DNA from 2 places in the Microcoleus sp. BM001215392 genome. Region 1 is predicted to be linked to the other one. Evidence: riboswitches for the same ligand, from Rfam matches in the RefSeq annotation. Region 1 holds a riboswitch; the other holds the start of a gene.

Region 1 (15,128 bases):
TCTCGCTTGTTGCTGCCGACTCCGTAAACTTCTTCAAATTCAGTGAGATTTTGCGGGCGTTTTTCTGCCATGTCTCGTAAGCTTCTATCAGCAAAAACTACGTAAGGTGGCACAAATTGTTCGTCGGCAATTTGTTTGCGGAGACTTCGTAATATCGAAAATAAGCCTTCGACTTCTACAGCTAAAGAGCGAGTTCTTCCCTGTACTTCCCGCGGGGCTTCAATGGCGATTTCAACTGTGCGCTGGCGTTTCATGATTTCCCAACTTTTCTCGTTGAGTTTTAAAATGGGAAAGCCGTCTGTTTTTTCGTCTAACAAACCTTGGTTGATCAGCGAACGACTTAACTTTTTCCACTCGTCTGCACTTCTATCTTTGCCAATGCCGTAGGTAGAAAGTTGGTTGTGCTGGTATTGCAATATTTTTTGACTTTTTGAGCCGCGCAGCACGTCAATAATATGATTCATGCCGAATTTTTCTTGGCATCTAGCAACGCAGGAAAGAAATTTCATGGCTTCCAGCGTCCAGTCTTCTACGGGTTTTTTGTTGCAACAGTTGTCGCAGTTGCCGCAATCGCCGGGAAATGAATCGCCGAAATAACTTAATTGGACTGTGCGGCGGCAATCGCTGGATTCTGCATAGTTGATTACTCGCCGTAGTTGTTGGCGGGCTATTCTTTGTTCTTGTTCGTCTGGTTTTTGTTCGATGATGTATTCGATGGTTTTGACATCGCCGAATCCGAAGAATAAGGTGCAGTGGGATGGTTCGTTGTCTCTGCCGGCGCGGCCTGATTCTTGATAGTATCCTTCTAGGTTTTTGGGTAAGTCGTGGTGAATTACAAATCGCACGTCTGGTTTGTTGATTCCCATCCCGAAGGCGACTGTTGCTACCATTACTTGTACGTCGTCGCGGATGAAGCGGGTTTGGTTGGTCGATCGATCTACATCGCTCATTCCGGCATGGTATGGTAGGGCTTGGATGCCGTTTTGCTGCAATTTGTAGGCAACTTCGTCAACTTTTTTACGGCTGAGGCAGTAGATGATTCCTGAACCGCCTTTTTTTTGGATGATTTGCAAGACTTCGGCAAAACTGTGCTTGGTTTTGGGGCGGACTTCGTAGTATAGGTTGGGGCGGTTGAAGCTGGCGACGTGGATGTAGGGATTTCGCAGGTTTAGCTGCTGGATGATGTCTTGGCGGACGCGCTCGGTGGCGGTGGCGGTTAGTCCCATAATGGGGATGTCTGGATAGCGATCGCGCACTCGCTCCATTTGCCTGTATTCTGGTCGAAAGTCGTGTCCCCATTCCGAAACGCAGTGGGCTTCGTCGATCGCAAATGCCGAAATTCCTAACTTAGAAGCTACTATATCTAAGAAGGGTAAAAATCTCTCGCCCAGCAACCGTTCGGGCGCAACATACAGCAGTTTAATTTTACCTTCGAGAATTGCTGTTTGGCGCGATCGGGTTTCCAGGGCGCTCAAAGTGCTGTTAAGAAAAGTCGCCCCAATGCCATTATCCTGCAAAGCTTCCACCTGGTCTTGCATTAGAGCAATCAGCGGCGAAACCACCACCGTCAATCCCGGTTTCAACAAAGCCGGTAATTGAAAACACAAAGACTTGCCACCGCCAGTCGGCATGACAATCATCATATCGCGTTGTTGTAAAGCAGCTTCGACAATTTCCCGCTGCCCGGGGCGGAAGGAGTCATAGCCAAAGGAATGTTTGAGGGATTGTTCGAGGGATGAGGGCGCGAGAGATGTTGGCGGATTCGACCCTGACATTTGCAGTAATTGGTTGTTGGCTTCTACCCTATTCTAGGTCTTTTGAGCACAAATACAGTTACAATATTTGAGAATCTCAATTTAAGCAGATAAACCGATGCCGAAAGCAATTTGGAATGGTGCCGTTTTGGCCGAGAGCGATAAGTGCGAAATGGTAGATAATAACTATTATTTCCCGGCGGATGCCGTCAACCGCGAGTATTTCAAGGATAGCAGCACTCACACTACTTGCGGTTGGAAAGGTGTTGCTAGTTACTACAGTGTTGAAGTCGGCGGACAAGTTAATAAGGATGCTGCTTGGTACTATCCTACTCCGAAAGATGCTGCTAAAAATATTGCAGGATATGTTGCTTTTTGGAAAGGAGTTAAGGTAGAGGCTTAGGTTTTTTCCGCAGGTTTGTTAGCTGGCGATTCCGACAGGCCGCCAGGGAATTAATTCCCTGGCTCATAGCTCAAGTCGTCGGTCGCCGACTGTGGAAATTTGGGATGAATAACATCAGTTGCAATGAGTTCAAATAGAAATAATATCTAATATTTACTGATAGCGATTGCTCCTATAGCAATCATTGCAGGAGTCGTAAATTTTTAACCCCACCCCAACTCTTTCCTTAGCAAGGGGAGGGAGTAAGAAATTCACAAATGATTGAGGATTGCTCTTCTGATAATTGTTAATCATTTAAAAGATAGGACAGAGCTTAATTAAATTCAATACCATAACCGCTATATTTAACAGTCCTCTTTGAGAGGACTTTCACTATGAAACGGGGGTTTGAAACGAACGGCGGACTGTTGGAGAAGCGAAAGCATCCTCAAATGTTAATCTTATTCCCAAGCGGCTGCGGCTTCCTATCCCAAGCCGCGACGAACCACAATTGGTTTGCTGGTTTTTTCCGCAGGTTTGTTAGCTGGCGCTTCCGACAGGCCGCCAGGGAATTAATTCCCTGGCTCATAGCTGAAGTCGTCGGTCGCCGACTGTGGAAATTTGGGATGAATAACATCAGTTGCAATGAGTTCAAATCGAAATAATATCTAATATCTACTGATGCCGATTGCTTCTCTGAATAATTGTCAATCCTATAAAATATAGGACAGAGCTTAATTAAATTTAATACCATAACCGCTATATTTAACAATTCTCTTTGAGAGGGCTTTCGCTCTCTCGAAGGGGGTTTTGAACCCCCGGCTGACTGTTGGAGAAGCGCAAGAACCCCTCAAATTTTAATCTTCTTCCCAAGCGGCGGCTGCTTCCCATCCCAAACCGCGACGAACCACAATTGGTTTGCTTTCTGTTAAATCGAGAATGGTAGAAACTTGATATCCTGGATCGGAATCATCATCGACAATGATATCTACTAACTTTAAAAAACAGTCAAATAGTTCAGCTTTGCCAAAGCTTTCTGCTTTGACCGCAGGTACTGGTGCAGCACCTTCATCTTCAGTGGTAATGTGAGCAGATGTGGAAATAATCGGATTTCCCAAAGATTCTAGAAGTGTAAAACAAAGCGGGTGCGAGGGAACGCGAATTCCCGTGGTTTTGCGTTTTGGGTTCATTACCAATTTTGGCACTAATTTGGTAGCTGGTAGCAGAAATGTGTAGGGCCCGGGGATTAACCGTTTGATGATTCTGTATGCTTCATCGGTGACGGCAGCATACTCGGTGATATTTGACAAGGAGGAACACAGAAATGTTAAAGGCTTATCATTGGATAGTTGCTTGATCCGCCTGACTCGTTCTACGGCCGATTTGGAGTTGAGATCGCAGCCGATCGCGTAAACTGTATCTGTGGGATAAAGCATCACGGCCCCATCTTTGAGAGCTTTTGTAATCTTCTCGATCCGGTCTTTCTGGGGTGCAACTGGATGGAGTCCGTAAATAATTGCCATGTTTAAGATATTTTAGGCTAAGTGGGCGATCGACAAATGTGCTAAAACAATCAATGTTGAAAATTAATTGTTAATAATGAATAAAATAGCTTATTTTGACTGCCCAACCGGCATTGCTGGCGATATGTGCCTCGGAGCTCTTGTACACGCGGGCGTTCCCTTAGACTACCTAATCGAAAAACTCCATTTACTCCGCATTTCGACTGAGTACCAATTGCGGGCCGAATTAGTTCACCGCAATACTCAACAAGCAACTAAATTTTATGTCGATTTAGCTGCCGATTTGCCTTTAAAATCCCATAATCTGGCTGCTGACTCCGCCCTCGATCCCTCGGAAACTGAATCGCCGACTTTCGACAGGCGCCACCACCACCAGCATCATGATGATGGGGAAGAACATTCTCACAGTCATGGCCAAGCAGATGCGGAAATTAGCCACACTCATCACCGCCACTTGCCAGAAATTGAGCAAATTATCGTCGCTGCAAAATTGCCTCCGCGCGTGCAAGCGTGGAGTTTGGCGGTATTTGGCAAATTAGCAGATGCAGAGGCTGCGGTACACGGTATCCCCCCCAGTGAGGTTCACTTTCACGAGGTGGGGGCTACGGATGCAATTATTGATATTGTCGGTACTTGTTTGGGTTTGGATTGGTTGGATATTGATCAGTTTTACTTTTCGGCGATGCCGACTGGTGGGGGTACGGTGAAGGCGGCCCACGGTAGGTTAGCTGTGCCCACGCCTGCGGTGATGCGGTTGTGGGAAACGCATAAAGTGCCAGTTTATAGTAATGGAATCGATCGCGAATTGTGCACTCCTACGGGAACTGCGATCGCCTGTACTCTCGCCTCTGCTTTTGGCCCGCCGCCGCCGATGCAAGTTCAGCTCATTGGTTTGGGTGCAGGTTCGCGAAATCTGGCAATTCCTAATATTTTGCGCCTCTGGATTGGTAGGAAGGAAGGTTCGGCAGCGAGCAATGTACGGGATGTAATGGATGTAAGAAAGAGGGGAGAAGGAAGATTAGCAACGGATTTTGTAAGGGATTTAACGGATGAAAAACAGAGGGAAGATTTAACTAATTATCAATTAATAATTAGCAATTCGGAAGAAACAATCTCTGTACTGGAAACGCAAATTGATGATTTAAACCCGCAGGCGATTGGCTATGTTTTTGATGCTTTGTTTCTCGCTGGAGCTCTGGATGTTTTTACTACACCAATTGTGATGAAAAAGTCGCGGCTGGGGGTTTTGTTAAGTGTGATTTGTCATCCCGAATTTCAGGAGGCTTGCGAAGCTGTGATGTTTCGAGAGACTACTACTCTGGGAATTAGGCGATCGACTCAACAGAGAACTATTTTGGAGCGAGAAATCCAGAAAGTTCAAACAGAATACGGTGAGGTGCAAATAAAAGTTGCTAAGTCGGGAGAAACGATTGTTAACGTACAGCCGGAATACGAAGATTGCGCCCAAATTGCCCGAGTGAAAAATGTTAGTTGGCGCGAAGTTCATCGCTTGGCTCTGCAAATTTGGTACGATCGCGCTTGAGGAGGAATTGGAGAGTCAGCGATTTAAGTAACAGGAATCAGGAAGAAGCCCTTCGGCTGCGATCGAGTCTCGATCGCTCGATTAATCCCCGCAGGACACGGCGCGGCGCCCCGTGTTCCTGCCCCTGCTCGATTTGTAGTTCAATTAGCGGGAATCTGCTGTCAGAAGCTGGGGTGTTTTTTGTGTTGATAAAGCTGCTGTTTGTTGCTAAGTGCTAATCATCCAGTTTTAGTGTTAATTGCGCTTTTGGGAAATAGAGAGAGAGTAAGGGTGTTGAGCTTGCGATCGATCGCCCACAAAAATCACATAAGTCCCCTTGTCCCCATAACCGGAAAATTCTACATTCCCCGCAGCAGCATTCGCTGGTAGGACGCAGAAACGACCCCTCGGGCCCTGAATCATCAAACTCGGTGCTCCTGCTGTTTGTACTGCAATTCGCCAGTAAGGTAAATCCTGGGTTACTTCGATCACATGGTTCGGGCCTTGGGCGACAAAACCGCAGTCGCCACTATTGTTCGAGCCGCCGGAGACGCCAGAAACGCTCAACGGTTCGGCAAATCCGGGAGCAATTTGTAGCGGTTGGCTCCGAAGGGCTCCGGCATCCGCTAAAATTATTCCCAAGGCTAGGGTTGCGATCGCACTAAACCACCGTTTTTTGCGATCGCCCGCACAGTGTATCTTCATATTTCCTCACACAATGGCATTTAGTCCTAGTTCTTTAGACGATAGATGATAATTGCGGTTCCAAACACATTAATCTCAAATAAGTAAAATCTACCTAATTAAAGTAAAATACATATCGCTAACAAGCTTGCTGTGTATGTCTTCTACCTTCTACCTTCTACCTTCTACCTAATGACTAATGACTAATGACTGATGACTGATGACTAATGACTAATGACTAATGACTGATGACTAATGACTTAACTACGGAATTTTTTTATGAATCCTCAAAATAACTTCAATTGGCAGCAAGCGATCGGAGAACTAAAAGCTAAACTAGAACGATCGCCTCTCATCCTACAAAATCCAGACAGCTATCTTGCCATCGGCACCTTCTACAATCAATCTCTGGACAAGTTTCAAAAACTCCCCAAACCAGGGCAGGTGGCAGTTTTTGCCGTCGGAGCGATCGTTGTTCTGACAGTCTTCAATAGCATCGTACAGCTACTTTCGGCCCTGATGACTCTTGGTGTTCTCGGAGTGCTAATCTACATAGCGTATAAATTGGCAATATCTTCTGATTCCTCGAACACAAACGACTAATAATAGGAAATTCTAAATATGGCTAGCCCAACCGCACCCGGTGATATTAATCAACCCGATCCGTCTTGGCAGAGACAATCCCAGCCAATGCCACTACTGGTTCGCCGGTGTGGCGCTTGGGCCGTTGAAATTTCGTTAATTGCGGCCAGCGCCCTAGTTCCCTTCAGTATCGGAGCATTGGTTAACAAGGAAGCTCAAACGGTTCCCCTCAATTCCTCGGTAGTAGCAGCGTCGGAAACAGTCGCTCGTGTTTTGGCTATCCCGGTGCGCGATCGCAACCCCAGAGTTGCACCCCTAACTAATCTATTCTGGTCGGGGGCACTGCTGGCACCGACAGTTTTAGCGGCGTGGCAGTTGTTTTTGCTTGCCAAAAGCGGTCAAACTCTGCCCAAACGATGGTTCGGCGTCAAAGTCGTCACAGCGTCGGGGAATCCTCCGGGTTGGGGGCGAGTGCTGATCCGCGAAAGTTTGGGGCGCTGGGGAGTGCCTCTGGGCGTCGCTTACGGCATTTGGCGCTTGAGTGGTGCGTTTCCGGATTTAATTATTTTAGGGGCGTTGAGCGGCTTGTCAGTCCTGGCAGATGGCGCTTTTGCACTGCGCTACAAACGGCAATCGGGGCACGATCGCCTCGCGAATACTTTGGTGGTCAATGCACGCGCGGCGAAGCTATCCGGTAGGGAATCGCACCAAGTGTCGCCCAATCCTGTCAAGAGTCAAGAATGGACTGAGGAAGACGCGCAGATTGCTGCTTTGGTTTTGACTCCGGAAAGCCACATGAAAGAAGATCCCAGTCTGTGGAATTGGATTCGCCAGCACCCGGGCACAACTTTAGTGATAGTTACTACCGGCAGCGCGGGATTGATTTTAGCTTTGTTTGTCGGCACTCTGATCTACACTCAAAGTCAAGCTAATTTGCGGGATTCTCGGCAGCGGAATGACGAATTATTTGTGGCTTTAGTAAGCAAATTGTCTCCGACTTCGGCTAGCGGAACCTCGGGGAGGCGATCGGCAATTTTGGCTTTGGGGGCGGTGGAAGACTCGCGCGCCGTGCCGCTGTTAGCGGATTTGCTAGCTCAAGAAGAAAGCAAGGCGATGCTGGACGCGATCCAGCAAGCTTTAGTCAGTACCGGGCCGAAAGCTTTACCTGACTTGCAGCGGTTAAATCAAGCCCTCAGCAATGACCTGGAATCCCTGCGCTACGGAGGGAAGACTGCGGAACGCGAGTTAGCGGCTACCCGCCAGAGAACAGTGCAAAGGGCGATCGGCAAAATTCTCACAGTGTATAGCAGCCAGCTCAACGGCACAGATTTAAGCCGTACAGATTTAGGGCAAAGTCCGGCTGGCACTGGTCAATTCACTTTAGTATTAGACAAAGTTGACTTATCAGGAATCAAGCTGAGAAAAGCCAATTTAACCAATGCCAGCTTGCAGGGAATTCGCTTTTACGGCACTGGGGAAGACAGGCGTCCGGGGACATTTGACGATTGGATTTCTGACTTAAGCGAAGCTAATTTTGAGGGAGCAAATTTAACCGGAGCATCTTTGAACAGCGCCGTAATGAACCGCACTACTTTTGTGCGCGCCATCCTCAGCAAAGCTAATTTGTCAAATGGAAATTTGAATGGAGCTAATCTTAGCAACAGTCTTTTAATTGGGGCTTCTTTGCAGCAAGCAATGTTAAAAGAAGCAAGCTTTACTGGTGCAGATATAGGCAGCGCGAATTTTTCGGGCGCCAATTTAGAAAGTGCGCGTTTGGGCAAAGTCAAGGCTCAAGGCACTCAGTTATCCTTGACAAATTTGTCTAAATCGGAATGGCAAGGTGCTGATTTGTCCGGTGCTGATTTAAGCGGTGCTAACTTACAAAATGCTGATTTAAGTTCGGCTAAACTCGCCAACGCGAATTTAAAAGATGCTCGATTGCAAGATGCTAATTTGCGGAATGCGGACGTGAGTTCAGTAGATTTTAGAGGTGCGAATTTAGCGGGAACGAATTTTCAAGGTGCTGTATTTATGGGGAAGGCGCCTTCAGAGCAATTTATTCAAAGTCCGCCCGGTAGCAAATCGGGTCGATTCCAAGGAGTTAATTTTGCCGAAGCTAAGAATTTAGATCAAAGTCAAATTGCTTACATTTGTTTGCAGGGAGGGACTCATCCGAAATGCCCGCCCAAGAATTAAGACTTGGTTCGTAGTGAGGACTTTAGTCCTTCTTTTTCTGCGGACTCAAGTCCTCACTACGAACCTTTATTTTTCTGTCTTTTTTTGGTACAAGGGATGGCTCCACACCCTATCAATTAGATAAGAAAGACCGGGCCCAACAACGTACCTCACTTTTTTTAGAAGTGCTATATTATGCAATAGCATCGGCACTTACAAGACTCTCAAATTGTGCTAATAATATTCCATCAGCGTTGTTTGTAACTCCAAAAATTCGAGGTAACTGGCCTGTTTCAACCAGAACTTGTCTCACTTCTCGGTTAGATACATCGGCTAGATTTTGGTTATTGAGAATGGCATTAACGGCCGCAATACCGACACCTTGACCAACTGCGGCGTTGAATTCTACAATTCGGCCGACAGCACAAGCAAGACCTTCAAATCCAGAACAGGGACTGACAACTGCAAGGTTAGGAACATTGTTCATTAATGCGTGGCGGATGCCAATATTGAAGGTAGGCTGTTTGAAACTCAGACTTTTAAACCACCCTCGACTGTTTGCTTTCTCGCCAATCCCCGAAATGCCTCCGCGGACATCAAAATGATAGCTAAATGTTGCCAGTGCTTCATTAGCTGGTACGCCACCACGCAGCATTTGTGCGCCTGTTAAAGGTTCTACAACTCCCGTCACATTCCCAGCGTGTCTGATATACAGTTCGGAAGCCGGAGTAACATAAGTAGCCCCCAAACTTTTCAGCCAATTAGCCACAAATGACATCTCTTTTTGCATATTAGCTGTGGGTTTGCTACCGCTTCTGGCTAAGGCTTCTGCTTCGCTACCGGTGACTGCAAATAACAGTGCATTCCACGAAAGTCTTTGATCTGGAAGTATGGCGATATTTCCTTCATCTAAAATTATGCCAGTTTCAGAAAAAGATAGCTTTCTGCCTCTAAAAGAGTGGTATGCTACAGACAAAGCTGGCGATCGCACATCGATGTAATCGTTGCCGGCCCACAGAGTTTTGAGATTTCCTCGGGGGTCGATCATTTCCCGCCGGAGTTCTTCTGCTAGTTTGGCATCTTTCCCCGCTGCGGACAGCAAAAATTTTTGAGCTTCAGAATCGGCAAGGTTTGTGAAGCGTTTTAGATAAAGGTAATCGAGTTCTTTCAGTCTTCTGACACTGAGTCCTTGGGTTTCAAAAACTAGGGTGACTGGAAGTTCTGAGTTAGGCAAACCCAAGGTTTCAAATCCATTCAGCTTTCGCACACCTGCTGCTTGAGCTAATTCGCCATTGACAGTGGCATCAATAAATTGTTTACCTACATAAACTGTCCCTTTTGAGGTAATTATGCTAGTAATTTTTTTACCTTCTTTATTGACTGATTTAATTTCTACTTTGCTCAGAAGTGCTACTCCTGCTTGTACTAGCATTGCTTTCAGGGCTGCGCTGGCTTTGCTGGGGTCAAGGGCGATCGCGCTGACACCAGATTTTTGCAGGAATTCTTTATAGATTGTCGGGGGTGAACCGAAGGTATCTAAATTTAAAGATTGTTGCAGTTCTTGACTAACTTGACTTCGATCTAAATAAGCGAGGCCGCCTCTGACTAAATGCCCGCCAATTCCTGCTTGTAAGCTTCCTTTAGACATCAGCAAAACTCGCGGATAAAGCTTTGTCCGGCGGCGGTATTCTCGTGCTGCTGAGATAACGGCTAGAACTCCTGGAACTTCATCACCAAAGCAGATGATATCGTAAGAACGCAGATCCATGAGCATTATTTAATCACGTCTCCCGAGATCCATTTTGTCGATCTGCATCTCCATTTTTGCCGTCAAACTCTCTGTCTGTTCCAAATAAGGCCGCATCTTTGCTGATTTTTTTGATAAATTTTCGCACATTTCGAGATGCAGAAACCGGGTTTTTCCGAAGATTGTCGGTTGAGGGCGATCGATCTCGGCGGACAAACTAGATTGGCGATCGCCCGCAGGCTGCGTCATTCTGGCACTTTTTCCTCTCAATTAGCTTATAGTATCAGGATCTATCCCCAACTCGCGCAATCGTTCAGCTAGTCGATCGGCACGTTGCGATTCCTGTCGGACAAGTTGCGCTGATTCTTTCACCTGTTCTTCAGGAGTCAGATAGCGTTTGCCATCAGCATCGTACCAATACAACCATTCCCTTGTCACCCCAGAATAATTTCCCCTTTCACAACCAATTCCCAAACCAATTTCAGGCATCCAAACTAGATTTCCTGGCTGTAACTCATACTTGCCATTGACTAACTTATGCACTTCCAAACGGGGTTTGCGGCGACGCCGAGAAGAATAAATGACATAGTAAAGTATGCCTAAATTTTGATATTCTTCCAACTTGGCGGTATATTCGTTGCGATAAGTTGGGGAAACAACTTCGAGGACAAAAGTTGGCATCACTTTTTCCTCCCACACCGCGTAACTGGGACGCAATTCTTCGTCATAAAACCTTTCCACACCTAAACTCAAGAAAGCATCTGGCACAATAGCTGGTTTGTCAGGGTGATGGTAAAGTCCCATGTCTATTCCAAAAAACCAGTCCATGCGTTCTGCCCAAATTATGAGCAATATTGCTTTCAGCAATCCTGGTATTAATTCTTGCAGTTCGTTATCCACTGGTGTTTCATCTGAGTCTGGTAGTTCTTCTGCTGAGGGCCAGTGCCTAGGGAAGTTGTAATTTAACATGGCGGCTTTTCTCAAAACTCATTAATATTATAGCGTTTATTTATTTAGATATGATTTTTAATTTGGTGAAGATTTTGACGAACCGCGAAGACGCTAAGGACGCGAAGGAAGAAAGGGAAGAAAATGAGGATAATAGGCGATCTTGATTTACTTAATTTGAAATAATTTTTGTAAAATATCGGCTCAGAGTTGCGCGATCGACTAAACTATGTCTAACCAGTCGGTTCTAATGGGGAACAGCCGTTAGACGAAAGGGGGAAAGTTCGGTGCAAGTCCGGCGCTGTCCCGCAACTGTAATGAAAGCCGTGTCGCTTTCTGAGTCAGGATGCCCGCCGATGCGTTAGTTTAGATTGTCTCATCTGCGAGGTACTTGATGAAGGCGCGAAATCGGAAGTTAGTCAGCCTGGGATTGATGGCTGGCTTGAGTTGTTATATTGTCCTAGCTTCGGCAACACCAGCCGCAGCTATGCACATTTCAGAAGGTTTTTTGCCTGTACAATGGGCTGCGTTTTGGTGGATGGTGGCTTTGCCTTTTTTTGTGTTGGGTTTGCGTGCGATCGCCCGAATTACCAAAGAACACCCGGAACTTAAACTGTTACTAGCTTTAGCGGGTGCGTTTACTTTTGTGCTTTCTGCTTTAAAAATTCCCTCGGTAACGGGGAGTTGTTCTCACCCAACGGGTACGGGTTTGGGTGCGATTTTGTTCGGCCCTTCGGTGATGGCTGTACTGGGGGCTTTAGTGCTGCTTTTTCAAACGTTACTGTTAGCCCACGGCGGGCTGACAACGTTGGGGGCGAATATGTTTTCGATGGCGATTGTTGGCCCGTTTGCTGCATATTTTATCTATCGATTGCTGTTGCGAACTGGTAAGCAAAGGTTGGCAATTTTTTGTGCGGCGGCTTTGGCAGATTTGCTGACTTATGTGGTGACTTCGATGCAGTTGGCATTAGCTTTTCCGGCAGCAAGCGGTGGTTTTATGGCTTCTTTTCTCAAGTTTGCTGGCATTTTTGCGATTACTCAAGTGCCTCTGGCGATTAGTGAGGGATTGCTGACTTTATTGGTATGGAATTGGCTGCATTCTTACGGAAAACCGGAGTTGGAAACTTTGAAATTACTGAGACAGGAGTCATAAATCTGTGAGTCAAAAACTTACTAAAAATTACCAATCCACCTCGCGACAAAATTGGCTGCTGGCAGTTTCTGTAGTTGTTCTTGCTGTAATTCCGCTGGTTTTTGTGCGGGGTGAATACGGCGGTTCTGATGACCAAGCTCAGAAAGCCATTACGGAAATTCAACCGAGTTATAAGCCTTGGTTCAATCATTTGTTTGAGCCTGCTAGCAGCGAAATTGCTAGTCTATTATTTGCGTCTCAAGCGGCGGTGGGCGCTGGCGTAGTTGGCTATGTGATTGGGTTGTATAAAGGCCGATCGCAATCTCAGCAATCTGATGATAAATCGCCGCTGGAATGAATGGCGAATAAACGGCGGTTGAAACCGCTTCTACACATACAAAGTCCGCCGCCTGCGCGGACTGGAAGACTTTGGAATGAATCGCGAATAAACGGCGAATAGAATTCGCTTCTACACACACAAAGTCCGCCTGCGCGGACTGGAAGACTTTGGAATGAACCATCAGATCGATCGCCTGGCTTATACAAATCGCTTGCGCGGGTTGCCGCCAACTCACAAGCTATATTTTGCTATCGCCCTATTAATCCTGTCTCTAGTTTCTCATGCAGCGGTGCAGTTGGCGATCGGCCTTTGGTTGACAATCTGGATCGTGGTTTATGCGGGAATTCCGGCGAAACTCTATCTGCGCTTGCTGTTGCTACCGCTGATGTTTTTGCTGTCGAGTGTACCTGCGTTGGCGGTGGGTGCGGTTGCGGGCGATCGAATCTCGGCAATTCAATGGGATATTTGGCAAGGTTGGGGCATTCACACCGGCAGTTTTTATCTGTATGTGAGTCGCACTGGACTATACCAAGTGAGCTTGCTATTGGCTCGCGCCTTCGCATCGACAAGCTGTATGTACTTCATCCTGTTGACAGTCCCGTTTACCGAAATCTTGCAAATTCTCCGCAAATTAAGGTGTCCAGAGTTAGTCACAGAACTGCTATTACTAATGTATCGCTTTATTTTTAGCTTATTGGCGATCGCCGATGAAATTTGGATCGCCCAAAACTCGCGCGGCGGCTACCGCACTTGGAAATTAGGAATGCGCAGTTTAGGTATTTTAATCGGACAATTGCTGCAACGAACCTTGGTAAATTATCGTCAAGTTTCCTTGAGTTTAGAATCGCGCGGCTTTAATGGAGAACTGCGCGTTTGGCATTCTTCTCCTTACAAACCTTCGCGTAGATATACATTTGAAGCGCTGTTTGGTTGCACGGTTTTAACTTTGTTAAGTGTAGTATTTCAACGATAAATTTATGCTATTAGATACCTAAATCTAATGGTTTCTAGGTTCTGCCTATTAGTCCGCCAGTCCGCCAGGGGTTGAAACCCCTGGCTCAAAGCTAAAGTCCTCTGAAGAGGACTAATGAGTTCTGTCCAGAACTTACGGGGAGCGAAAAACTCGGTTTCTGCGTCAATACTTATCGAAAAAGTGACGATTTTTGGAAGGAACCGGTTTTTTTGCGTAAGTCCTACTTTCTTCAGTCCTCTTCAGAGGACTTTAGCTTTGAGACAGGGAATTCATTCCCTGTCGGACTGCTGGACTAATCGATTGTCGGACTGCTGGACTGAAGATATGACTTTTATGAACATAAATCAATGACTTTAATGAATTGACTTCAAAAGAAACCTGTTGAATAATTGTAGTCAACAGTTATCTTGTGGAAATCCTATGATAAATAAACGAATCCTCAAAAAAATAGTTTTTTGCTTAATAGCTTCCTTAAGCCTATTATTAGTCACAGTAACTCATGTAGCCGCCCAACAACTACCATTCTACTGGGAAAACATCAACGTCATCATCGACGTTCAAACCAACGGAGATATGTTAGTCACAGAAACACAAAAATATGTATTCACCGCAGACTACAACACTGAACGATATCGCTACATTCCGTTAGATAAAGTCGATGAAATCAAAGATGTCACCGTCGCCGAAAATAATCAAATAATTCCCAGTAGCACTGGGATTGAAAACAATCAACTTTGGATTCGCTGGCAACATCAATTAAAAGCGCCAGAATCCCATACTTTTGTCATCAAATATCGGGTGGTAGGTGGATTGCAGCTAGATGGTGAGAATACTCTAGTTTATTGGAAAGCTATTGCACCGGGTCGTAAAGCGCCGATTAATACTGGAAAAGTTACGGTGAAATTACCAGAAGCTTTGTCAGGGAAAGTTCTCTCCTTTACGAATTTTGGTGCAGCAGCAGTTCCTCGTCAAGTAGATCCTAAAACATTTGAGTTTGTAGCAAGTCAGCCTATTCAACCAGAACAAGAATTAGAAGTGCAGATTGCATTTCCGCAGGCAATTATCAATGTACCTCAACCTCGCTGGCAACAAACTGGTAAGCAATCTCAATCTACTTCGGGAAAAAGCTCTTTGACAAAACCCAGACTCCCTTCTCCAGTGCTTTGGATATTTGGAATAATCATTACTATATTCATGATTAATGGCGGTGGCGGTGGCAGTAGCGGTAGTATCGGTGGTGGTAGTTGGAGTGGTGGTGGTTGGGGTGGTGATGGCGGTGGTGGTGATGGCGGTGGTGGTGGTGATGGCGGTTAATATCAACAGCCCTAGACGCATCACAACCTTCATAAACCGGGTTTTTACTGAA
Region 2 (15,128 bases), on a different contig from region 1:
AAATTAGACTCAGGATAAATCAGAGAAACCATCCGCCAGCAACCAGCCAGGAAATCAACGTTTCCGGTGTCGAACCCCCGATGCCGAAGATTGTTGCTTTGACGGCTAGTACCGTTGAAGGGAGGCGATCGCTTGCTTTATTGGTCGGCTGCGACGATTTTATTAGCAAACCTTTCCGCAAAACAGATATATTTGATATCCTCCACAAACATTTGGGGGTGCAGTATCTCTACTCTGACTCAACGGAGTCGATCCGGGCGGGCGATCGCGGCGATCGATCTGACTCCCAGTCTAATGCTGCGCTTGCTTATTTACCCAAACTTCCCCCAGAATGGATAGATAACATGAAGCAGGTAATCCGCAGTGCTGATTTTGACTTAATTGCCAGGAAAATCGAGGAAATAAAGGATACTTATCCTGAATTGGCCGCAATCCTTCAGGGTCATCTGGATAATTTTGATTACCAGAAAATTCTTAATTTAATTGCCGAGGCGGAGGAATCAGATCGTGGAGATGAATGAGGCACAAATTGATAACTATCAAGCGGATATTTTAGTAGTTGACGATACGCCAGACAATCTGCGTCTGTTGATTAGAATTTTGCAAAAAAATGGCTATAAAGTTCGACCTGTTACTAATGGTTTTTCTGCCATAGATGCGATTCAATCGAGCGCGCCAGATTTGATTTTGCTCGATATTATGATGCCGGACTTTGATGGGTACGAATTATGTAAAAAATTGAAATTACAACCGCAATTTAGCGATATACCAATCATTTTTATCAGCGCGCTAGAAGAAGGAATAGATAAGGCAAAAGCTTTTGAAGTGGGCGGAGCAGATTATATCACAAAACCTTTTCAGGTCAAAGAAGTATTGGCGCGAGTCAGCAATCAACTGACTGTGCGTTCATTGCAAATGCAGTTGCAAGAAAAAAATCAAAAATTAACAGATAAAAATGTTCTGTTGCACCAGGAAATTACCGAACGCCTACAGGTAGAAATGGAAACGAGGTTGCTGCTACAAGCAACTCAAGCTATTAGCAAATCTGAAGATTTTGAGTCGGCTATAGATGTGATTTTAGGTTTAATTTGCCAAACTATTGAATGGAATTTGGGCGAAGCTTGGATTCCCAACAGTGAGGGCGTTTTAAGATGTGCTACAGGCAGGTATGTCAGCGACTCGAGTTTTTCGCTGTTCCGAAAGACAAGTTGGCAGTTAACTTTCTCCCCCGGTGTGGGACTCCCCGGGAGAATTTGGCAGTCGCAGCAGCCTGAATGGATTGAGGATGTTTCTCATGCACCGGAACAAGTTTTTTTGCGTTCGCAAATTGCAGTGAATGTGGGATTGAAAGCGGCTTTTGGAGTGCCAATTTTGGCGGACAAGCAAGTGTTAGCTATTTTGATTTTTTATCGCGAGAAAGTTCTGGAATGTCAGCCGCGCTTGTTGGAATTGGTGAGTGCGGTTGCTACGCAGCTCGGTTCGCTGATTCAGCGGAAACAAGCTGAGGCGGCGCTGAAATTGCAGCAAGAGCAAACAGAGAAGTTGCTGCTGAATATTTTACCGAAACCTATTGCCGATCGCCTGCAAAAAGAGCAAAAGTTGATAGCGGATCATTTTGATGAGGTGACGGTATTGTTTGCCGATTTGGTGGGTTTTACAGAGTTTTCGACTCACAAAAGTCCGACGCAGTTGGTGGAAATTTTGAACGGGATTTTCTCGGAGTTCGATCGCTTGTCTGAGTTGCACGGGTTGGAAAAGATTAAGACGATTGGGGATGCTTACATGGTGGTTGGGGGTTTGCCGACGGCGCGGGCGGATCACGCGGAGGCGATCGCCCTTTTAGCTTTGGAAATGCAGGCAGCTCTCAGACGGTTTAATATCAAAATTGGCGAAAGTTTTGAATTGCGGCTCGGGATTCACAGCGGTGCGGTGGTGGCGGGAATTATCGGGATTAGCAAATTTAGCTATGATTTGTGGGGCGATACTGTGAATGTTGCTTCGCGGATGGAGTCGAACGGATTACCTGGTAAAATTCAAGTGACTGCGGCGACTTACGAGCGCTTGAAAGATCAGTTTGTTTTTGAAGAACGCGGTCAAATTCCGGTTAAAGGTAAAGGAACAATGCTGACTTACTGGTTGATTGAAGAACAAACTAAATGTATTTAAAATTTTTATAGTCAATTTCAGTTAAGATGAAAATTGGCTCAAAATTGCACTCTCGGTAGGGTAGATATTTTGCAAACAGTTGAAACAAAAAAATCGCCGACAGCATTCAAAAAAGTCCTGGTTATTTTAATGTCACTGGTAGCGGTAGCGCTACTGGCGATCGCAACTTTTATCCTAATTCCCGGAGAAAAAACAGTGTTTGCTGGAAAAAAACCCACCAATATCGGCGTTGTATCAGGAAAACTCGCAGCGTGTCCCGATCGCCCCAACTGCGTCAGCAGCTTCAGTCAAGATGCCGAACACCAAATTGAGCCTTTGGCTTACACTTCGTCCCCTGCTGAGGCTATGGCTAAGCTCAAAGGAGCGATCGACTCAAGCGCCAAAACTAAAATTGTCACCGCAACTGATAATTACCTGTATGCAGAGTTCACCAGTGCTTTGATGGGTTTTGTCGATGATGTGGAATTTTTGGTGGATGATGCAGCAAAAGTCATCCACGTGCGATCGGCTTCGCGTTTGGGACAGTCGGATTTAGGAGTTAACCGCAAAAGGATAGAAACCATCAGAGCTCAACTAAATTAAGTGCGAGCATAATTTCTAGGTGTTAACACAGCCCCGTCCTGTTTGCAGGAGGGGCTTTGATTTTGCTACCTCACAGCGCACGGCGCTTGGGGGCGCTAACCGAGTCAAACTTTCCTCAACACCAAGCGGACTCAAGAAAATAAGGCAATTTTAAGCAGCTTATCTTCACACTCTGGCTCGATCGCCTGAAATATTGTAAAGCAGCGGTTTCAACAGCCGTGTCTTGTCAACCCACATATAATAGCCTTTCTCAGAAAGATGAGGTACGACTGGGGATAGGGCATTGGCCTCCGTGGCCTCCGTGGCCTCCGTGGCCTCCGTGGCCTCCGTGAGCATACCTCACTTTTTTGAGAACCGCTATATATTCTGGATGTGCATTATAGATATCGGTGAACACGCCCCTACAGAAATTACCAATGACAACTGACAACTGACAACCAACAACTGACAACTGACAACTGACAACCAACAACTGACAACTGACAACTGACAACTGACAACTGACAACTGACAACTGACAATTGACAACCAACAACTGACTAATTAAGATTCTTCGTCCAAGTGTTCGGCGACTGCTTGGTAAAGTTCTAAAACGTGCCGATCGAGTAAACTATAAAAAACTTGTCTGCCAACTTTGCGGTAACTTACCAACCGTATCGCCCGCAATGCCCGCAACTGGTGCGATACCGCCGATTCGCTCATGCTCAAAGCCGCCGCCAAGTCGCACACGCACAATTCTTGATTTGCTAAGACTGACAGCAGCCGCAGCCGGTTCGCATCTCCCAAAAGACTGAAAAACTCTGCCATCCGTTGAGCTTTTGCGGTGTTGAGCACTTGTGTTTGGATGTCTCCAACCCGCGAACTTTCCACTACGTGCGATCGCCCGCAAATTGGTGTATCGTTTTGTTGCTCAGGCTGACTTATCGCTCCGTTAACAGCAGACTTCGGTGACATCTTTTCCCGGCTGATTTTAATTCTCATTTTCATATTAGCGCGATCGGCTTACCTTTTGTTACAAAACTTTTACATATCCTTGACATATATCTGAATATATGTTCAGATATTATTAGAGCGAAACACACCAGGAGAATGTAAAATGACCACTGTCACCCAAATGAAATGCGCCTGTCCTTCTTGCCTGTGCGTTGTCAGCCTTAGTGAAGCGATCGAAAAAAGCGGCAAATCCTACTGTTCCACTGCTTGTGCTGACGGCCACCCCAACGGTAGCGGCTGCGGCCACACCGGCTGCGAGTGCAGCAAATAAATATTCCGCTTCAGAACAGGTTAAGAAACAACCGTAAAATCTATCTAAAGGGAGATGCAACCAGCGCATCTCCCAATTTTCGTGCTTTTAGGTTAAATTAAAGTTAAAATACGGGTAATTAAAGGTTAAAATTGCCTTAATAGACGAAGCAGACAGCGAAAAAGCACCTTTGTTAGCAGCGGAATACAATAAAAGTAAGTTAGCGCGGCGGTACTAAGTGCCAAGACTGCTATTAATAGCAGAGACAGAACCACAAGTTGAATTAGGAGGGGGCAATGAAAGAGCGGGAAGATTTTTTACATCCTCGCAGTCGCTACTACGGTGATTTCACACCTGAAAACTTGGCGTTTAATGCCAACTTGCAGGAATTTGCTCAGAAAATAACTTATATTTGCTCTCTTGAAACTGGGGGTAAAATTAGCGCTGAGAAAGCCTATAAAGATATTAAGGCACTTTGGAAAGACTTAAAATCGTCTAAGAAGCAATTGGGAATTGGGCAAAAACCCCCCAGTACCGATGGGGACAATTCACCTTAAATTCATCGCAGATAGGACGTACGGTTGAAACCGCATCTATAAAAACGAAGTCCGCCTCCGCGGACTGAAGAAAATAATATAATTTTAACCGTCTTCAAACCGCGGAGGCGGTTTTTGTTTGTCTAGACGCGGTTTCAACCGCCGACTTTTCTATGGTTTAGAAGTTGGTGTTACTTCTCCTGCAAACCGAGTGCAATTGCCGCCGAGGCCGGAGGTAATTGCACAAGTATTAGTTTTTAGCATTCCTTCATAGGTGTCAGCGCCAGTGCTGGAACCGCCTAACTCGTCGCTGTAAAGTTCTTTGTCCGAAATTTTGACATTTGCTTCCCTCGCTACAGTCTGCATTAACTTCGGATTAGTTGTGGTTTCTACAAAAATTGTCGGCACTCCTGCTGTCTTAATTTCTGATGATAATTCGGCAATTCTGGCGGCTGTGGGCTGTTCTTCTGTTGTCACTCCCTGCAAAACTCCCGCAATCTCTAAGCCGTAAGCATTGGCATAGTAACTCAGGGCATCGTGAGTTGTAACTAATTTGCGTTTTTCGGTCGGAATTGTCGCAATTTGTGCTTTAATCCAAGTATCTAATTTTGCTAAATTATCTGTTAATTTGGCGGCATTGCTAGTATAAAGTTCGGCATTGTTGGGAGCAATTTTTTTCAATTCATCACGAATTGTTTCTACCATCCGCACGCCATTTTGAGGATTATGCCAAACGTGAGGATCGGGGACTTTTTCGCCTGCTGCGTGGGGTTTATTTTCCGCTTTTTCTTCGTGTTCGTGTTCGTGTTCGCCCATCAGCGGTTTGGGAACGGCGAGTTCGTGTACGGCAATTTTTGGTGCGGTATTGGTACTGGATTTAATTAATTTAATGATGCTGGGTTCGTGGTCGTAGCCGGCGTATAAAATCAGATTGGCCGTTTCAATGGCTTTGCGGTCTTCCGGCTTGGTTTGATAGGCGTGGGGGTCTTCTCCGGGCTTAATTAAACAGGTGGTGTCGATCGAACTTTCGGCAATTTTTTTAGTTATGTCGCAGATAACGCCAGTCGTGGCTACGACTTTTGGCAAATTGGAACTCTGGATATCGGGCGCCGGCTTGCTGGTTTCGGAACCCGAAGAGCACCCAACCAGTCCGCAGCCGATCGCCAAAACCGCCACACCGCACAATCTGCTGCTTTTTTCCATCAAGTTTTTTAACATTTCACCTTTGGAACGATAATCGTTATTACTTTTAGAGTTATCCTATTCTAGTAGGCACGAACAAGAATCGTTCTCAAAATCTTAAATTATGTTAGAAGTGCAAGACTTGGCTGTAAATTATCGAGGAATTTCGGCCCTCAACGGCGTAAATTTTCAGTTAGATCCGGGACAGTTAACTGGTGTGTTCGGCCCCAACGGCGCGGGGAAAAGCACCATGGTGAAGGCGATGCTGGGATTGATTCCGACCTGTCGGGGTTTGGTAAAATATCAGGGGCGGTTGTTGAAGGAACAGTTGGGACGGGTGGCTTACGTGCCGCAGCGATCGCAAATTGACTGGGATTATCCAATTACAGTGCACAATGCGGTGATGATGGCGCGAACTGTTCACACTGGTTGGTTTCGCAGTCCCTCGAAGCAGTCGCAGGAATTGGTGAAAACTGCTTTGTTGCGGGTGGGAATGTGGGATTTGCGCGATCGACAAATTGGCGAACTCTCCGGGGGACAGCAGCAGCGCATATTTTTAGCACGATCGATCGCCCAACAAGCCGACTTATTCTTCTTCGACGAGCCCTTTAGTGCGATCGACAAAGCCACAGAAGAGATTATCTTCGATATTTTCGCCGAACTCAAAGCCGAAAACAAAACATTGCTAGTAATCAGCCACGATTTAGGCGACACTTTAAAAAAATACGATAATTTATTATTACTCAACAAGCAGTTAATCGCCACTGGTTCCTGCCGAGAAGTCCTCACCGCCGCCAATATTCAAAAAGCCTATGGATACGATTTAAGCTTAGTTGCAGCGTAAGCAAAATGGGAATATTCTAACTGTAGTATTCGTAGGAACGCACCCATTGGTGTCATCAACTTAACATCAAACGCAGTCTGTGACTGCTGCTTGAATATTAGGCTACAGATCCCCCCTAGCCCCCCTTAAGAAGGGGGGGACAAGAAGAACTCAAAGTCCCCCTTTTTAAGGGGGATTTAGGGGGATCTGGCCTCGGATATGAACGAGAGATACAAAGGACTTTAGCGTTAAGTTGATACCTATGGGACATACCTTACCCGATATATCGAGGAAATTAAATGTTAAACATACTAATTGAGCCACTAAAATTCGAGTTCATGCGAAATGCGATCGCCGTCGGCATATTGCTAGGAATTGTCTGCGCGGTAGTCGGCTCATACTTAATTGTACAGCAAATGGGAATGATGGTAGACATGATTGCCCATTCAGTATTAGCAGGACTGCCGGTGGCATTTTCTTTAGGCTTCAATATTTCGATCGGCGCATTTATATCAGGAATCATCAGCGCGGTAATTATGGCGTGGATTCAATCGCAATCCCGGATTAAAATAGATGCAGTCATGGCATTAATTTTGTCAACATTTCTAGCAATTAGCGTCACCTTAATTAGCTTATTGCGGACAACAAAACTAGACTTAGACGGGTTTTTGTTTGGAAATATATTGTCAGTTGCACCGTCTGACGTACAGCAGACTTTTTTGATAACTGTAATTATTTTGGTTGCAGTTAAAATCTTTTACAAAGAACTGCTATTTTATACCTTCGATCCGTTGGGGGCGCAAGCGTCTGGTTTGCCTGTAAACTGGATTTACTTGGGGATGATTTCGGCGATTACGCTGACTGTGGTTGCGAGTTTGCAAACTGTGGGCGCACTGTTAGTAATTTCGCTGTTAATCGGGCCGGGAATTACGGCGTATTTGTTAGTAAAAGAGTTACATTTAATGATGGGAGTGGGGGCAATTATTGGAATTACAGCTAGTCTGACTGGAATGTATCTTAGCTATTATTTTAATATGCCATCTGGTGCAGCAATTGTATTAGTTGTTTTTGGATTATTTTTAGTAGCTTTGCTGTTCAGTCCCAGTCAAGGAATTTTGACGAGAAAGAGAGGATAGCATTCCTGGAGGCACAGGATTTATCTGTAGTGCATTTTTTACTCTTACTTACGCAAAAAGTTCCCCGTAGGGACACGGCAATGCCCAAGGCGTGTCAACTTAAGGTAAAACCCATAGTCCGGCAAGGGTTGAAACCCCTGCCTCAAAGCTAAAGTCCTCTTAAGAGGACTGAGAATAAAAATTTTAAACTCATTAGTCCTCTTTAGAGGACTTTAGCTATTAGACAGGGACTTCAGTCCCTGGCGGACTGGCGGGTGGGTGGGAGGACTGGCGGACTGATAGCTTAAGTTGACACTAATAGGCTCTTGGAGTGTCCCTACAGGGGCTACATATAGAGGTTTTGCTTACTTAGCTTGACAAAAGGTTTCGTAAACACCATCAAGCAGTAAATTAAGAGCAAAAGTTGCTTTTTCGGCAGCTAATAGCGCTTCCTGTTGTGCTTCTTCAGTTTCACAAAGCTGTAACAGCGCTTCGCGGGTGGCTTGCGAGTGGAACTCGTCGGCTTTTTCGTGAACTTGAAAGAAAGACAAAGCAGCTTGTGAATCGATGCCGTAGAATTCCTTTAAACCAGCGATTTTGGTTGTGGAAACTTCGGGGATTTGTGCTTCGTAAGCGTAGAGGGCGGCTAAACCTTTGGCGGGAGATTCGCTGCGCGCTAAGTCTTTGAGAATGCGGACGGATTCGGTGGTTTTTTCTAGGTGTTCGCGTTCGAGAACTGCTGTTCTATCTAAACCCAAACCTTCGGCGAAGCGCAGCCACAGTTCGGGGTGATTTGCGCAGCCTCTTTCTTCTTCTATCAGGTTTTCGAGGAGCATTTGACGAATTTTGATGTCGTCACAGGCGGCGTGCGTAGCGCTGACGTAGGTGGGGAAGTTGTGGACTTGCAGGTAGTATTCTTGTGCGTACTCTTGCAGCATTGCGAGGTCGAGTTTGCCTTCGTTCCACATTTGGTAGAACGGGTGTTTCAGCAGGTGGTTTTGGTCGAGAATGCTGTTGAGTTGTTCGAGAAATTGCTGTTGTGTCATAATTGTCGATCGCCCTTAAGGATAATGCAGCAAACCTGCGATAAAATTGGTTCGCAGTCAGGACTTGGGCCCTACAATAAAATGTTATGGTAATCTAGCAATTTGTCAAGACAAGTTTTCAATTGTTTATGTTGGGCTCAAGCGAGTACCGACACCCAGCAGCCAATTTAACATCGGTTGAATCCCTTGCAGGGCAAGAATTACGACCAAACCAGCAATTCGCCGCCATTCCCCCCAGCCGCCAGAAACTGACCATCGGGGTGCCATGCGAGACAGGAAAAACCGCCCTGTGCGCCTTCGAGAATTTGCAGCAATTGTGCTGCTTCGTACCACAAACAAAGTTGATCGTCGGCGGATGCAGAAGCTAATAAAAATGTGTTAGGTTGAAAGGCGATCGCACTTACGACATTTTCATGCACTTCTAACCCCCAAGAATTCCAACCGACACTTTCATCAGCATCTCTTTCCCAAACAGAAATGCCTCCAGAACTCGAAGCGGCTAACAAAGGTGCACCCAAAGAATTAGTTCTATCCGACCAAGCCAACTCCCGAACCTTCCCCGGAAAACCCTGCATTACCCACGGTTCAAAACTGCCCCATTCACTAACAATTAGGGAGTTGTCCATATTACCGCAAGCTAAATATTCCCCTTGGGGCGACCAAGCAATTGCACCTGTTACAGACGGTACTGATAAAATTTCCGGGTCTTCGTCCCAGTCATCGCCACTCCAAACTTTAACACCTTGATAGCCGCTAACTGCCAGATATTGAACAAGAGGATGCCATGCTAAATCGAGGATAGATGACGAGTCGAAATTCAGCGTTACTTCCACAACATTATCATCAGCATTCCAGACTTGAACGCAGCGGCCCAGACTGAAAGCTAATTGATTGGAGTGCGGACTCCAAGCTAACTTATCAACCCAGACCCGCTGGTTATCCAAATTAGCGATTAATTCCCCAGAATCAACGCGCCAAATTTGAACTTTTCCGTCTTGTCCGCCCGCAGCTAAGAATTGACTGTCGGCGGAAAAAGACAAACAATCTGCTGATTTTCCTGTAGCAGTTTGCAGCGGTTGTAAAGATAATTGATTAATTTCCCCTGTCGCCAGCATCACTTCGCCCGCAGCGGAACAAACTGCTAAAGTTGCGCCATCCGGCGACCAATTAACAGCAGTTATATAGTCAGACAGCATGGCTTTGGCGTAGAAGTCAAGGGTTTGTTCGCGACCTTTTAAACTAGACACTGATGGAAATCCTCTCGCAATTGAGTTTCGTTTAAGTTGCGGCCGATAAATACGAGTTCGTTTTTCGGAGTTTCCGTGGCCTTCCAAAGTCTATCGGGCCGGCCATCAAATATCATGTGCACTCCTTGAAAAACAAATCGCTCGTTTTTTCCAGCTATGTTTAAAATGCCTTTTGTGCGAAAGATATTCGGGCCTTGAGTTCGCAGCAATTCCTCAATCCAATCGCTAAATTTATTGCCGTCAATCGCACCGGGTTCGACTATTGCTACGGAAGTTACTGTTGCGTCGTGTTCGTGTTCGTGTTCGCCCAAAAAGTCGGGTTCAATTTCTAGAGCGCGGTTCAAATCAAATGCTTTGACACCCAACAAAGCATTCATATCTAATTCAGCGTTGCGGGTGCGGTGGATTTTTGCCATTGCATTCATGGCGCGAATTCGCTTTTCTAATTCTGCCAACTCTTCGGTTGTGACCAAATCTGTTTTGTTTAGCAAAACTACGTCAGCAAAGGCAATTTGTTCTTGAACTTCCTCTGCATCCCAATGTTGCCATACGTGCTTAGCATCAACGACAGTGATTACTGCATCTAGCAGCAATTTGTCGCGCATATCTTCGTCTACAAAAAATGTCTGAATTACTGGTGCGGGGTCGGCTAAACCTGTGGTTTCGATGACTATGTGGTCAAATTTGTCGCGCCGCTTCATCAAGTTGCCGATAATCCGAATTAAGTCGCCTCGGACTGTACAGCAAATGCAGCCATTGTTCATCTCGAAAATTTCTTCGTCAGCATCAATGATTAGTTGGTTGTCGATGCCTACTTCGCCGAATTCGTTGACAATGACTGCAACTTTTTTACCGTGTTCCTGTGTTAAAATGTGGTTGAGTAGCGTAGTTTTGCCGGCTCCCAAGTAGCCTGTAAGAACGGTTACGGGAACTGATTCGATCGCCCTAGCAGTCACCATATTTTACCTCGATTATTGTACAATGATAACCATTATCGTTATTGTACACCAGACAAGCTGACAGCAGCCACCAGATTAAATAATGTTAATAAATTGTTCGCAAGAGCTTTTGAATATTGGACATTGGGCTAGAAACCCGGTTTCTACGAGTTTTGGGAAAAAAAACGAGAAATCTAGCAAGAAACCGGGTTTCTGAGGTCAGTGTCCGTGACTAATGACTAATGACTAATAACTAATGACTAATGACTCAAGAGAATTAATTGCCGATTATAGCTGCAATTCGATCGCGCTCCAACTCTTTGCCAATAATCACCAGCTTGGTTTGGCGGAGCTCGGAAGGTTGCCAAGGGCGATCGTAAAAACATTCTATGCGATCGCCAACACCTTGCAACACCATCCGCATCGGTTTCTTGGGAACCGCCACAAACCCTTTAATTCGATAGATTTCTTCCTGCTGCATCAAGGCTTGCAGCTTTTTCACCAAGGCTTCCGGTTCAAATTCGCGATCGGCAATAAAGAAAGTCGAGTTAATATCATCATCGTGCTCGTGTTCCTCTTCCGTGTCGTGGTGACTCGGGCGGGACTCCAAATCATCCTCAACCGCCGCATTAAATCCCAACAGCACATCGGGGTTAATTTCGCCAGCCTTGCAAGGCACAATTTTTACACTCGGGCGTAACTCTTGCTGCAACCAGGTTTGAACTTTCTGTTGAGTTTCTGAATTTACGCGATCGACCTTCGTCAACAGTACCATATCGGCACAGGCCAACTGATCTTCAAACAATTCCTCGATCGGCGTTTCGTGATCCAAACTATCATCAGCCTGTCGCTGCGCCATCAAAGCATCAATATCCCCCACAAAATTACCGCTAGCAATAGCTTCGCAATCAACAACAGCAACCACGCCATCAACAGTAGCACCCGTGCGAATTTCCGGCCAGCGAAAAGCTTGAATCAAAGGCTTAGGAAGTGCGAGGCCAGAAGTCTCAATTAAGATACAATCAATTTGGTCTTTGCGCTTCAACAATTCCTGCATAGTCGGCAAGAATTCCTCTTGAACAGTGCAGCAAAGACAACCATTTGTTAATTCTACAATATTGGTTATTGCCTCTTCTCCATCATCGCAAACTTGGCAATCGCGCAGCAATTCTCCGTCAATTCCAATTTCGCCAAATTCGTTAACTAAAACAGCTATGCGGCGGCCTTGATTGTTTTGCAATAAGTGGCGAATTAAGGTAGTTTTGCCGCTACCGAGAAAACCAGTGATGACTGTAACAGGAATCTTGTGCATGGATACTTTTGTTGCTGTTTGTGTGATGGAATATCTTTCAATTTTAGGTCAATTGCTGACAAAAAACTCGTTAAACCGACAGTCCGGCAGGGGTTGAAACCCCTGCCTCAAAGCGAAAGTCCTCTTGCATAGGACTAATGAGTTCAAATTTTTATTCTCAGTCCTCTTTAGAGGACTTTCGCTATTAGCCAGGGACTTAAGTCCCTGGCGGATTGGTGGTCTTAGTTATCGCCGATGGGCAAAGTATGGAAGGAAAGAGCTTAATTTCCCAGCGGCGGAATTTTAGCCAAAACACCTTTTTTCAGAGCTTGAGGACGTTCAGCCCAAGGCAACAAACCATCCGGCTTAGCATAGTATTGACCCGCGCATTCCAGTACAGCCTCGACACTTTCCGGCTCATTTGCAGGCAAATCGCCAAACAAATAAGTGTACTTTCCAGCAGCAGCAAAAGACACCGCACAAGAATGACTGCAAGCACTCATGCACTCAACCTCTTGAATCTCAAATTTATCGGAAAACTCCCAATCTTGAGCGAGTTTCGATAAATCTTCCATAAATTGTTGGCCACCGCTTTTACCTTCGCGCTTCCCGTTTTTCCAAACACTAGCGCAAGCAGTGCAAACCAAAAGACAGTGTTTTGTGCGTACAGCCGTGTTACCTTTAGTTCCATTCATCATCCGTACCTCGCAGATGCGTTCAAAAGTTAGTTAAATATCGGCGGGCATTCTGACTTGAGAAACCACAAGAGTTTCATTACAGTTGCGGGACAGCGCCGGACTTGCACCGAACTTTCCCCGTTTCCTCTAGCGGCTGCTCCCCGCTAGAACCGATCGCGAATCACATCATACCGCACTTGCCGCCCTTTTGGAAAAAAGTTATCTTGGTAACAGCGATTTTTAATATCTACCCACATAAATTAACCCAGTTCGTAGTAAGGACTTTAGTCCTCTGATATTTCTGCGGACTGAAGTCCGAACGCTCAAACCTTATGAACGCTTTTCCCGACTTTTCCACACACGGCTATCAAGTAACCCGCGAACTCGGGTACAACAGTTTGGGCGGCCGCGTCACCTATCTCGCTACAAAAATTAACACAACAAAGCCAGTTGTCATCAAGCAATTTCAATTCGCCCAATTAGGTGCTAGCTGGACAGAATACGAAGCTTACGAACAGGAAATCAAAGTGCTCAAAAAGCTCGCACACCCTGGAATTCCCCGCTATCTCGATGCTTTCGGGACTGACAGCGGATTTTGCATGGTACAGGAATACAAAAATGCCGAATCTGCGATCGCCCGGACTTTCTCGCCACCGGATATTAAACAAATTGCGATCGCCACTCTAGAAATTTTAGCTTACCTGCAATCCCAAACACCACCCGTAATTCACCGCGACATCAAACCGGAAAACTTGTTGATAGATGACGAGTTAAATGTTTACCTAGTAGACTTCGGTTTTGCGCGCTTGGGAGGCGGAAATATCGCCGCCAGCAGCGTAGTCAAAGGCACAATGGGATTTATGCCACCAGAGCAAATGTTCAACCGACAATTAACAGAAGCATCCGACCTTTACGGCTTGGGTGCGACGCTGATTTGCTTGTTAACTGGTACAAAATCTGTCGATGTCGGCAACTTGATTGACGATAATTATAGCATTCATTTTCGGCATTTAGTACCGCCATTGCAGCAGGGTTGGATGAACTGGCTGGAAACAATGGTAGCGCCGAGAATACAAGATAGGTACAAATCGGCTGTTGATGCTTTGGCTGTTTTGAAGTCTCTGGATGCCAGCAGTTTACCTAAAGTGAGGCTTGAGCGCGATCGTATTCAGTTCACAGCCACAGAATTTGCAGAAAAAGTAACACAAACCGTCACTATAAGCAACCCAATTCCAGATACAATTTTAGCAGGAAGATGGGAAGTCGCACCGCATCCGAACGATCCGCCACATACCCCTTACGATCACTCTTGGATATCCTTTGAACCGCAGTCATTTGAAAGCAATGAATTGGAGTGTCAAATTGCGGTAGATACGAGCAAATTGCTAGCAAGTCAAAGTTATCAGCGGCAGATTATCCTCCACGCTAATTCCGATCCAGAGTGCCATAAATTTGCGATTCAAGTTAAAACTGCTCCTCTTCCCGAAACAATACCAATGCCCTATTTTTCTCTAAATAGACGGATGTTTATGTTCTTGTTTATCTGCGTCGGTTGGCTGTTTAGTATATATCCAGGGATTTCAGGGATTTCTTGGTTCTTATTAGCGGCGGTCCTCACGGGATTTATAGCAGCGGAACAAACGCTCGCTGCCCAAGTAAAGGGAACAAAAATCGATCGCTTAGGAGCTATTTTAGGAGCAAATTTGGGAGTTGCCATAATGCTTATAGGAGCAGATAGTTTTTGTAGAATAATTCTGGGGAGTGATTATAATGGCGTTCCGGGTATATTCTACATGGCTTTGTTAATTGGCTGTGTGGTGTCAGCTTTACTCGGTGCTTCAGCGGGTAGTGTTGCGAATATTAGCGGTTTGAACATCAGGAAATTTGCAGCTTCTGTAGTTGTGATTATCATTTTACTTACTATTCTGGCTCTGGGATCTATAGGAGAAATGATAAATATGCTGCTGGGTACGGGATATATATTTATACTTGTTTGTTGGCTTAGTTTTATGTGTTCGCTCGGAGTTAATGGTATGATTTCCGTTCGGCTTGAAAGAGGAGTTTCCGAGCAAGATGCTGTAACTATCGGATTTCTCACCGCTGGGTTTTGCATAAATTTAGGAGCCGGATTTCAACTGTTTTTGAATTTTGCGAATAATCTAGATTCAGTTGAACCAAGAGAGATTTTAGTTAGAGGAGGAATTACCATCGCCTCTCTCGCCGCCACGGCTATTCCATTACTTAACTTGATAGTTTTTAAAAGAAACAGAATCATTGCCGAA

The links. Region 1 has a riboswitch for cobalamin ahead of QT974_RS05155 (energy-coupling factor ABC transporter permease). Riboswitches for the same ligand answer to the same signal wherever they lie in the genome.
Region 2: it holds a riboswitch for cobalamin, as region 1 does, so the genes downstream of both, QT974_RS02770 (DUF1636 domain-containing protein) here and QT974_RS05155 (energy-coupling factor ABC transporter permease) in region 1, are expected to answer to the same signal.

The regions. Positions count from the first base shown of each region.
Region 1 covers NZ_JAUBOJ010000026.1:15,526-30,653, reverse strand. Annotated here, with positions in the region: gene recQ (DNA helicase RecQ) at 1-1,775, opposite strand, end outside; gene QT974_RS05205 (DUF427 domain-containing protein) at 1,873-2,157, shown strand; gene QT974_RS05200 (hypothetical protein) at 2,532-2,801, shown strand; gene QT974_RS05195 (L-threonylcarbamoyladenylate synthase) at 2,994-3,659, opposite strand; gene larC (nickel pincer cofactor biosynthesis protein LarC) at 3,736-5,202, shown strand; gene QT974_RS05185 (hypothetical protein) at 5,437-5,886, opposite strand; gene QT974_RS05180 (hypothetical protein) at 6,145-6,468, shown strand; gene QT974_RS05175 (pentapeptide repeat-containing protein) at 6,487-8,643, shown strand; gene QT974_RS05170 (FAD-dependent oxidoreductase) at 8,816-10,390, opposite strand; gene QT974_RS05165 (hypothetical protein) at 10,400-10,618, opposite strand; gene QT974_RS05160 (Uma2 family endonuclease) at 10,640-11,338, opposite strand; cobalamin riboswitch at 11,543-11,689, shown strand; gene QT974_RS05155 (energy-coupling factor ABC transporter permease) at 11,712-12,470, shown strand; gene QT974_RS05150 (energy-coupling factor ABC transporter substrate-binding protein) at 12,475-12,807, shown strand; gene cbiQ (cobalt ECF transporter T component CbiQ) at 12,962-13,762, shown strand; gene QT974_RS05140 (DUF2207 domain-containing protein) at 14,183-15,076, shown strand.
Region 2 covers NZ_JAUBOJ010000012.1:14,710-29,837, forward strand. Annotated here, with positions in the region: gene QT974_RS02705 (response regulator) at 1-521, shown strand, start outside; gene QT974_RS02710 (adenylate/guanylate cyclase domain-containing protein) at 514-2,166, shown strand; gene QT974_RS02715 (DUF1499 domain-containing protein) at 2,200-2,748, shown strand; gene QT974_RS02720 (ArsR/SmtB family transcription factor) at 3,292-3,702, opposite strand; gene QT974_RS02725 (metallothionein) at 3,845-4,012, shown strand; gene QT974_RS02730 (DUF7219 family protein) at 4,288-4,548, shown strand; gene QT974_RS02735 (metal ABC transporter solute-binding protein, Zn/Mn family) at 4,699-5,745, opposite strand; gene QT974_RS02740 (metal ABC transporter ATP-binding protein) at 5,834-6,553, shown strand; gene QT974_RS02745 (metal ABC transporter permease) at 6,832-7,668, shown strand; gene QT974_RS02750 (CADD family putative folate metabolism protein) at 8,013-8,693, opposite strand; gene QT974_RS02755 (WD40 repeat domain-containing protein) at 8,894-9,940, opposite strand; gene QT974_RS02760 (CobW family GTP-binding protein) at 9,928-10,899, opposite strand; gene cobW (cobalamin biosynthesis protein CobW) at 11,156-12,190, opposite strand; gene QT974_RS02770 (DUF1636 domain-containing protein) at 12,451-12,867, opposite strand; cobalamin riboswitch at 12,890-13,036, opposite strand; gene QT974_RS02775 (serine/threonine protein kinase) at 13,179-15,128, shown strand, end outside.